One region of the Streptomyces sp. NPDC000410 genome, then DNA from elsewhere that is predicted to be linked to it. Evidence: riboswitches for the same ligand, from Rfam matches in the RefSeq annotation. Region 1 holds a riboswitch; each other region holds the start of a gene.

Region 1 (3,265 bases):
GGTCACCATGACGGTGCCGACCGCGCCGGTGAGGTCGGCGACCGCGCGCTCGAAGCGCGCGGCGACGTCGTCGGGGTCGGTGCCGGGGCGGATGATGTCGTTGCCGCCCGCGCAGAACGTCACCAGGTCGGGGGCGAGTTCCTTGGCGCGCGGGACCTGCTCCTCGACGATCTGGTCCAGCAGCCTGCCTCGTACCGCCAAGTTGGCGTAGCGGAAGGTGTGTTCCGGTACGCGGTCGTCGAGCAGGACGGCGAGGCGGTCCGCCCAGCCCACGAACTGTCCCTCGGGTCCGGGATCCCCGACGCCCTCGGTGAAGCTGTCACCGATCGCCGCGTACGACCCGAATGCACTGTTTTTTCTTGATCTCGAATCGTCTGCCACGTCGAGACATCCTTCACCTCACGAAGTGACTTACGCCACCGTAGGGATGGGTTGACGCGGGGTGATATAGACCACCTGGTCAGCTTTCCGGGAAACGGGAATACGACACGTCAGATCGAGACGCCGTGCTGGCGCAGGTACGCCAGCGGGTCGATGTCGGAGCCGTAGCGCGGAGTGGTACGGACCTCGAAGTGCAGGTGCGGACCGGAGGAGTTGCCGGTGGAGCCGGACAGGCCGATCTGCTCCCCGCCGCGCACGCTCTGGCCGGACGAGACGGACAGCTGGGAGAGGTGGGCGTACTGCGAGTAGGTGCCGTCGGCGTGCTGGATGACGACCTCGTTGCCGTACGAACCGCTCCAGCCGGCCGAGACGACGGTGCCCGCGCCGACGGCCTTCACGGAGGTCCCGGTGGCGGCCGCGAAGTCGGCGCCGGTGTGGTAGCCGCTGGACCACATGGCTCCGGCGGTCTTGTACGCGGTGGTGACGGCGGAGGGGACCGGGGCGAAGAAGGGGGCGACGCGGGTCTTCGCGGCGGGGGCGGCCTTCCCGGCGGGGGCGGCAGCGGGGGCGGCCTTGGGCTTCGCGTTCGCGCCGATGGCCAGCTGGATACCCGGACGGATCACGGAGGGGTTCGCACCCACGACGGAGCGGTTGTCCGCGTACAGCTTCTTCCAGCCGCCGCTGACCTTCTGCTCCTTGGCGATCTTCGCCAGGGTGTCGCCGGGCGCCACCGTGTAGGTCCGGGGAGCCTTGGGAGCCTCGACCTGCTGGGCGACGGAGACAGTCCGCTCCGGGGCGACGGCAGGCGCGGACTTCTCCGCCGCGTGCGCGCCGGTGGCACCGATGAGCGGGAGCGCGATGACGGCGCCACCCGTGCCCGCGGCGACGAGTCCGCGCGTGATCGGGTTCTTCCTCGAACGGCGGTGCTTACCCATTGCGGGCATGGCGAATTCCTCTCCGGCGCCTGCGAAGTGAGCTGTCGGGTTCGGGCTGGAGCTGCCCGGCCGCGTAGGTGCGCGACTTCACCCCGAGCCGCTCCGCATTGACGGACCGGCGGTTTCACTGGGTCCCCCGCTCCTGCCACACGTGGATAGATGCGATATTCCGGACGACGGCAGGATTAGGCGTTCCGACCGGATTGCGGTGACCGTAAGCGAGCCCGGTCGGCACGAACAAGCCACCGCTTGGGCCGCTGATTCGCCCGCGTGATATCCGCGGGGATTTCCCGGTCACCCTGCGTGGATTACGGTCTTCGACTCCCTTGAGGAGCGGGGAATTTGACGGCGGCGCGCGGCGACGGAACGTCACCAATATGATCCCGCTCACGGCATGGACGTCATCTCCCCCGCAACCGGGGCTTGTTGCCCCAGATGACCTAATACGGGCATAAGCCTCAGTAGGCCAGCAATGCCCCTATATCCGGCACTGCTGGAGCGCCACGGCGCCAAGATCGCCGCGCAGCGTGGCGGACGAACCGGGGACCGCTCTCGACCGGGTCATGCGTAACCGCTTGCGCGCCCGCACAGCAGCCAGGCGCGACCGCCACCCTCCGTGTCGATCACCACAACCCACCAAATTCACGCAGAACCGAACACCTTCGATCCCAAGCCGCCCTGGAGGCAACTCCCTTGCACGGTCGACCGAACGCACAACCAAGATGATTGCCTGAGGAACCAATGTCGTATCGTCGACAGCGCGCCTACGTCGGCGAGCCGTGCCGACCGCAGACACTCAGGAGCCCCCGTGACGCAGCAGCTGCCCGAGGTCCCGTCGACCGAACCCGAGCTGTCGGGCGTGCGCAACTTCAGGGACGTGGGCGGACTGCCGACCGTGGACGGGCTGCGCGTTCAGTACGGACGGCTCTTCCGCAGCGGCCACCTGGCGCACGCGACCGACGCGGATGCCGCGTTCCTCTCCTCGCTCGGGCTCCACACGATCTTCGATTTCCGCAACTCCGCGGACCAGAAGCTGGACGGCCTGGACGTCGAGCTGCCCGGAGTGCGCAACGTGAACATCCCGCTCACCGACCCGGCCGACGGCGCCGAGTTCTGGAAGATGGTCCGCGACGGCGATCTGGACCAGCTGCGGTCCATCCTCGGCGACGGCAAGGCGGCCAACCGGATGATCGAGTCCTACCGGGTCATCATCAAGGAGCGCACCGCCGAGCACAGCCGGGTGCTGCACGCCCTGGCGGAGGACAGCGTCCCGGCCCTGATGCACTGCGCGGCCGGCAAGGACCGGGCGGGTCTGTCCATAGCCGTCTCGCTGCTCGCCGTGGGCGTCGAGCGCGACGCCATCGAGGCCGACTACCTCAAGTCGAACGACCCGCACCGCCGCTACAAGGTGCGCCGCGGCGAGAACGCGCCCGCCGGGATGTCCCCGGAGGTGATGGAGCTGCTGAGCCCGCTGTTCGACGCCCGCGCCGAGTACCTCGCCGCCGCGTTCGACACCATCGACGAGACCTGGGGCGGCACCGAGCGCTACCTGTCCGACGGCCTGGGCATCACGCCGCAGACGCGTGAGCGGCTGCGCGAGCGCCTCCTGGACGGGGCGCTCTGAGCCACCGGGCGAAACACCGGGTCAGCCGGCCCCGACCTTGAACAGCAGATAGAGGAACGCCGCGAACAGGTGGCCCGCCACCAGATAGGCGAAGAGCCGGACGATCAGTCCGACCGGAAACTTCTGCTCCTGGTCCTGGTTCATCAGCGGCCTCCTCAGGCGTGCGGGTGCGCGTGCGGGTCGGGGCTCTGCAGCAGCGTGTGGACGAACAGCAGCTCGGCCCCCTCCCGCGTGACAGCGGCGATACGGTGCGGAGTGAGCGAGTCGAAGTGGGCGCTGTCCCCCGGGTCGAGCTCGTGCACGGTTTCGCCGAGGCCCAGGCGCA
Region 2 (3,265 bases), on a different contig from region 1:
GCCTGCGGGTGACCACGAAGCCCTCCGACTCCAGGGTGCGCAGCGCTTCGCGCACCGGTACGCGGGATACGCCGTAGCGGCGCGCCAGCTGCTCCTCGGTGAGCCGGCTGCCGCGCTCGAAGACACCGGTGATGATGTCGTCGCGGATCGCCGCGCATACCGAGCGCGCTGGAATGCGCATACCGAACCTCCGCTTTAATCCTCGCGAAACCCGTGGATCTCTGCCCGATCGCCCTGCCTGTCCGGTGACTCTATTGCAAGGGGACGGAATTTCCGACGGCGAACGGGAATCCATGGATATCTTTTGGCCGGAAGACGACGAAGGCCCCGGCTCGGTTCATCCCGAGCCGGGGCCTTCGCTGAAGATCTCAGACGCCGAAGATCTCAGACACTGAAGGTCTCAGACGTTCACGCCGTGCGCGCGCAGATACGCGACCGGGTCGATGTCGGAGCCGTAGTCCTCGCCCGTACGGGCCTCGAAGTGGAGGTGCGGACCGGTCGAGTTGCCGGTCGATCCGGCGCGGCCTATCTGCTGGCCGGGGGTGACGGTCTGGCCGACCGAGACGTCGATCGACGCCAGGTGGCCGTACTGGGTGTACGTACCGTCGTTCATCTTGATGACGATGTTGTTGCCGTACGCGCCGCCCCAGCCGGCCTCCACGACCTTGCCGGAGCCGACGGCCACGACCGAAGTGCCGGAGGCGGCATGGAAGTCGACGCCGGTGTGGCTGCCGGAGGACCAGAGCGAGCTGCCCGCCTGGTAGCTGGTGCTGACGTACGAGCCGGCGACCGGGAGGGTGTACGACATCAGGCGCTTGCGCTCGGCCTCGCGGGCGGCGCGCTCCTCGGCCTCGCGGGCCGCCTCGGCGCGGGCCTCCGCCTTGCGCTTCGCCTCGGCCTCGGCCTTCGCCTGGGCGGCGGCGAGGTCGGCCTCCAGCTGCTGGGCCTCGGCCTGGGCGTCGATCTGCTCGGCGAGGTAGTCGGGAGCGACGATGGCCTGGGTCAGGCCGGTGTCTTCGAGGGAGAGGCTTTCCGCTTCGGCGGCGACCGCCGGGGAGGCGAGGGTTCCGATGACTCCGGTGGTGGCGAGGGTCGCGACTCCGGCCACGCCCGCGCTCCTGCGCGACAGCCGGCTCGGACCACGATGCTTCCCGGTGGCACGGGTGAACGCCATGTAGTGGCTGATCCTTTCCTTCCTTCTCGCCTACCGGGTTAGCTGACGGGTTCGGAGCAGGAAGGTCTCCTACGGGCCCCTCCGCACCGGGTGCGAAGGCGTCCGATTCACCCCAGGGGACATGTGGGTCCCCGGCTCCCCAGGCTCGCGCCGGACGGGGACTCGGCGATGGCTGCCCGATGCCGCGGGTGCGGCTGGTGCAACTGACGGGCAGCGCAGAAGACGCTAAGCGGGAGATCATTCAATCACCAAACAGACACGCCGATTTGTAGTGCATGCCACAGGGCAGACACCTACATCCCCCCTCGAAGCGGACATAAAAAGGACCCCGGTGGCATGCCTGCCGGCCGGGGTCCCTCTCGGCCCTCTTCGGGCCCTCTCGGCTCAATCAGCCCGTGACAACGGTCACTTCACCGATGCCGAGCTCCCGGATCGGGTCCTCGATCTCGTGTGCGTCCCCGACGAGGACCGTGACGAGCCGGTCCACCGGGAAGGCGTTGACTGCCGCGGCCGTCGCCTCGACCGTGCCGGTCTCCGCCAGGCGCGCGTACAGCTGGGCCTGGTAGTCGTCCGGAAGGCCCTGCTCGACCTGGTCGGCCAGCGTGCCCGCCACGGACGCCGCCGTCTCGTACTTCAGCGGGGCCACACCCACCAGATTCTGCACGGCGACATCGCGCTCGGCGTCGGTCAGCCCCTCCGCGGCGAGCGTGCGCAGCACCTTGAAGAGGTCGTCCAGCGCCGGTCCCGTGTTCGGCGTGTCCACGGAGCCGCTGATGGCGAGCATCGCGGCGCCCGTGGCCCCGCCCGGGGCGGTCGGGGCCGTGGAGCGCAGCACCTGCCCGAAGGAGCGCACGCCGTACGTGTAGCCCTTCTCCTCGCGCAGGACGCGGTCCAGGCGGGAGGTGAGGGTGCCGCCCAGGCAGTAGGTGCCGAGGACCTGGGCCGACCAGACCCGGTCGTGGCGGTCCGCGCCGATCCGGCCGATCAGCAGCTGGGTCTGGACGGCTCCGGGGCGGTCCACGATGATGACGCGGCCCGTGTCGTCGGCGGTGATCGGCGGCATCGGACGGCTCTCCGCCTTGTCGCCGGTCCAGGCGCCGAGCGTGTCGGCGAGCACCGCGTCGAGGTCGACGCCGGTGAGGTCGCCGACGATGACGGCGGTGGCCATCGAGGGGCGGACGTGCGCCTCGTAGAAGGCGCGTACGGCTGCCGAGTCGATGCGCTCCACCGTCTCCTCGGTGCCCTGACGGGGGCGCGACATCCGGGAGGTGGCCGGGAACAGCTGCCGGGAGAGCTCCTTGGCCGCCCGGCGGGCCGGGTTCGCGGTCTCGTGCGGGATCTCGTCCAGCCGGTTCTGTACGAGACGCTCGACCTCGCTGTCGGCGAACAGCGGCGCGCGCAGCGCCTCGGCGACCAGGCCGAGGGCCTTGGGCAGCCGGGAGACGGGGACCTCCAGCGAGACCCGGACGCCGGGGTGGTCGGCGTGCGCGTCGAGCGTGGCGCCGCACCGCTCCAGCTCCGCGGCGAACTCCTCCGCCGTGTGCTTGTCCGTGCCCTCGGAGAGCGCCCGCGCCATGATCGTGGCGACGCCGTCCAGGCCCTCGGGCTCGGCGTCCAGCGGGGCGTCGAGGAAGATCTCGACCGCCACGACCTGCTGGCCGGGGCGGTGGCAGCGCAGGACCGTCAGTCCGTTGCCGAGCGCGCCGCGGTCGGGGGCGGGGAAGGCCCACGGCTTGGCCTCGCCCGGCTGCGGCTGCGGGTGGAAGTCCATGGTCACGGCAGCGTCGGTCACTGGACCGCTCCCTCTTCGTCGTCGTTGTCCTCGGTGGCCGCGAGCGGCTCGTACACCAGCACCGCCCTGTTGTCGGGGCGCAGCCGGGCCTGGGCGACCGCCTGGACCTCCTCGGGGGTGATGTCGAGGACCCGCGAGACCGCGCTGAGCGCCAGCTGGGGGTCGCCGAACAGCACCGCGTACCGGCAGAGTTCGTCGGCGCGGCCCGCGACCGTGCCGAGCCGGTCCAGCCACTCGCGCTCCAGCTGGGCCTGTGCGCGCTCCATCTCCTCGGCCGTGGGGCCCTCGGCGGCGAACCG
Region 3 (3,265 bases), on a different contig from region 1:
GTGGCCGCCGTGCTCGGACTGCACATCCACAACGGCACGATGACCCAGGTTCCGGCGACGACCGAATTCCTGACCGTCGTCACGGTGTCCGTTCTCGCCCTCTTCATCAACCGTGTCGTGCGCCGCAGCGGCGAGCGCCTGGCGTCCGCGCGCGTCATCGCGGAGGCCGCGCAGCGTGCCGTACTGCCCTCGCCCGCCGACCGGATCGGCGGGCTGCAGATCGCCGCGCGGTACGAGGCGGCGCAGGCGGACGCGTTCATCGGCGGGGACCTGTTCGCCGTGCAGGACACCCCGTTCGGGGTCCGGCTGGTGGTCGGGGACGTACGGGGGAAGGGGCTGGACGCGGTCGAGGCGGTGGCCGTCGTGCTGGGGGCGTTCCGGGAGGCCGCCGAGCAGGAGTCCACGCTGGAGGGGGTGGCCCAGCGGCTGGAGCGCGCGCTCGCGCGGGAGGGGACGCGGCGCTCCGGGCTCGACGCGTTCGAGGGCTTCACCACCGCCGTGCTCGCCGAGATCCCGCGCGGCGACGGCCGGGTCCGGGTGGTCAACCGGGGGCACCCCCCGCCGCTGCTCCTGCACGCGGACGGCGCACTGGAGCTGCTGGAGCCGGTCCGGCCCGCGCTGCCGCTCGGCATGGGCGATCTGGCCTCCTGGCCGGACCGGGCGGACGAGAGCGCGTACCCGCCGGGCGCGACCCTCCTCCTCTACACGGACGGACTCTCCGAGGCGCGGGACGCGCATGGCGTCTTCTACGATCCGCGCGAACGCCTCGGGGGCCGGATCTTCCCCGGCCCGGAGGAACTGCTGGACGCGCTCGTCGACGACGTACGGCGGCACACGGGCGGCGAGTCGACGGACGACATGGCGCTGCTGGCGGTCAGCCGGCCGGGGGAGCGGCAGCCGGAGCGGCGCAAAACGGTACCGGTGGTTCCGTAGACGTGTCCCGTGGGCGTGCTCCGTAGACACGAGTGCGCTACGGAACGTAGCCGAAGGGCGCCCCTCCGCATAACATTTGACGAACTGTCAGAAGATGGTGGTGACGGGATTCCGGTTGAGGGGCGGTCAACTCGCCCGATTCCGCCCGCTTGTGCCCTGGTAAGTCCATGGCGAGGGTGTTAATGATCAGCTGGAACGGCTTGGAATCACGACCGGGTGTCTATTAACGTTCGATAACGCAGCGCGGTCGTCCCAGCCGTCGCAAGAGACGGCACCGTGCGCACGCGCCGAATCCCGCAAGGGAACCGGGGAACCACCAATTGGGGTGAATCGGGCGCCTTCGTGGTGCTCGTAGGAGACCTTCCTGCTCCGAACCCGTCAGCTAACCCGGTAGGCGAGAAGGAAGGAAAGGAGCACGCCCCCGTGGCGTCAAACGAGCCTGCCCTCCAGGATCCCCCCACCACCGAGTGGGTCCCCACCGGCCAGTGGGCCCCCACCGCCGCGGGGGAGGAATGGAACCCGACGGAGGAGTCCGTCCGTCCGGTCCGCGGCAGGCACCGCGTCGTCAAGCAGCGCAATGGACTGGCCCGTAGCTCCACCGTCCTCGGTGTCGGCGTCATCGCGGCCGTCGGCGCGGGCGGTATGGCCACCGCGCAGGACAAGCCGCCGGTCTCCATATCCCTTCCCGACACCATCACGGACAACCTCCCGGACGCCAAGTCGCTGCCGGGTGTGGGCTCCCTTATCTCCGACTCGGACGAGGACGAGGCCGACGCGCAGAGCGGGAACGAGGCTCCCCTCACCACGCTTTCCATCGACTCCTCGGCGGACAGCGGCGCCGACGCCACCGCCGACGCGGGCGAGGCCCTGCGCGCCCGGATCCTCCAGCAGGCCGAGCAGCAGCAGGCCAAGGTCGACGCCGAGGCCAAGGCGGCCGCGGAGCAGGCGGCAGCGGAACAGGCCGCGGCGGAGGCCAAGAAGCAGCAGACCGCGGCCGAGGCCAAGGCCGCCGAGGAGAAGCGGAAGGCGGAGGCGGCGGCGAAGGCGGCTGCCGAGGAGGCGGCGCGCAAGGCGGAGGCCGAGCGGCTCGCCAAGCTCGCCGCGAGCTACTCCCTGCCGACGTCCTCGTACACGATCACTTCCACGTACGGCCAGGCCGGCTCGATGTGGTCCTCCGGCTACCACACCGGCCTCGACCTCGCCGCGCCCACGGGTACGCCGGCGAAGGCCGTGCACGGCGGCACCATCAAGTCGGCCGGTTGGTCGGGGTCGTACGGCTACCGCATCGTGCTGGAGCTCGAGGACGGCACCGAGGTCTGGTACTGCCACCTGTCGTCGATGACCGTCGGCGCCGGGCAGAAGGTCGGCACCGGCGAGACCATCGGCCGCGTCGGCGCCACCGGCAACGTCACGGGCCCGCACCTGCACCTGGAGGTGCACACGGCGGGCGGCGACGGCATCGACCCGATGGCGTGGCTGCGCGGCAAGGGCCTCACGGTCTAGGGCCGGATCTCACGAAGGCCCGTACGGCAGCTCTGGCACCGCCACCCGGCGACCGCCAGAGCTGCCGTTCTGTTGTCTCCCGTACGGTCCCTCACGTGTGTGGCGTGTGTGGCTAGCCGCGGTACGGGTTGTAGCCGTCGTAGTCCCGGTACGGCGGGGGCACCCACACCCGCCCCGTCGCCCGCGCCGCGTACGTCAGTGCCGGGCCCGCTATGTGCTTGCGCTGCCAGAGGTGGTGCAGCAGCTCCTGCTCGCGCGCGACGAAGTCCGGCCCCGCCGCCCCGCGGTGGGCCCGGTGACGCAGGAACGCGAGGGACGTCGCGAACGCCTCGTACTCGGACACGGCGCGGGCCGCCGCCGGACCGTGCCGGTGCCCCGCCATGTCACGGGCGACCGTGCGCGCGCGCATCGAGGAGAGGGCGAGCGGCTCGGCGGCGGAGAGCCAGCCGGCCGCGGCGTACGCGGGCAGCTGGGACGAGATCGTGCGCAGCTCGCGCTGGCGGGACCATATGGCGAGCCACGTCAGCAGGCCGACCGCGGGCAGCATGAACAGCCCGTACACCGCGAGGAAGCCCCAGGGGCTGAACACCGCCGACCCGTTCCACAGGGCGTGCATGCCCATCGCGACCAGGAGGCCGAGCAGCGGCAGCACGGTCCTGCGGAACCTGCGCCGCCGGGCGGTGAACGCCGCGATGCCGAAGCCGATACCGGTCATCACCGTGAAGAGCGGATGCGCGAACGGCGACATCACGATCCGGACGAAGAACGTCCCCGCGGTGATTGAGGCGAAGCCCGCGTGGCCGGACTCCTGGTCCTCGCCGAAGGCGCG

The links. Region 1 has a riboswitch for cyclic di-AMP ahead of ABT342_RS07190 (M23 family metallopeptidase). Riboswitches for the same ligand answer to the same signal wherever they lie in the genome.
Region 2: linked by a shared signal. The riboswitch ahead of ABT342_RS17115 (M23 family metallopeptidase) and the one ahead of ABT342_RS07190 (M23 family metallopeptidase) in region 1 are both predicted to bind cyclic di-AMP.
Region 3: linked by a shared signal. The riboswitch ahead of ABT342_RS05400 (M23 family metallopeptidase) and the one ahead of ABT342_RS07190 (M23 family metallopeptidase) in region 1 are both predicted to bind cyclic di-AMP.

Annotation. Positions count from the first base shown of each region.
Region 1 covers NZ_JBEPDM010000004.1:52,614-55,878, forward strand. The annotation lists gene ABT342_RS07185 (SGNH/GDSL hydrolase family protein) at 1-381, opposite strand, end outside; gene ABT342_RS07190 (M23 family metallopeptidase) at 492-1,325, opposite strand; cyclic di-AMP (ydaO/yuaA leader) riboswitch at 1,328-1,490, opposite strand; gene ABT342_RS07195 (tyrosine-protein phosphatase) at 2,125-2,940, shown strand; gene ABT342_RS07200 (DUF6126 family protein) at 2,962-3,084, opposite strand; gene ABT342_RS07205 (XRE family transcriptional regulator) at 3,096-3,265, opposite strand, start outside.
Region 2 covers NZ_JBEPDM010000014.1:34,633-37,897, forward strand. The annotation lists gene ABT342_RS17110 (GntR family transcriptional regulator) at 1-181, opposite strand, end outside; gene ABT342_RS17115 (M23 family metallopeptidase) at 401-1,174, opposite strand; cyclic di-AMP (ydaO/yuaA leader) riboswitch at 1,188-1,352, opposite strand; gene ABT342_RS17120 (M16 family metallopeptidase) at 1,563-2,945, opposite strand; gene ABT342_RS17125 (M16 family metallopeptidase) at 2,963-3,265, opposite strand, start outside.
Region 3 covers NZ_JBEPDM010000003.1:16,818-20,082, reverse strand. The annotation lists gene ABT342_RS05405 (PP2C family protein-serine/threonine phosphatase) at 1-933, shown strand, start outside; cyclic di-AMP (ydaO/yuaA leader) riboswitch at 1,209-1,345, shown strand; gene ABT342_RS05400 (M23 family metallopeptidase) at 1,357-2,436, shown strand; gene ABT342_RS05395 (PrsW family intramembrane metalloprotease) at 2,549-3,265, opposite strand, start outside.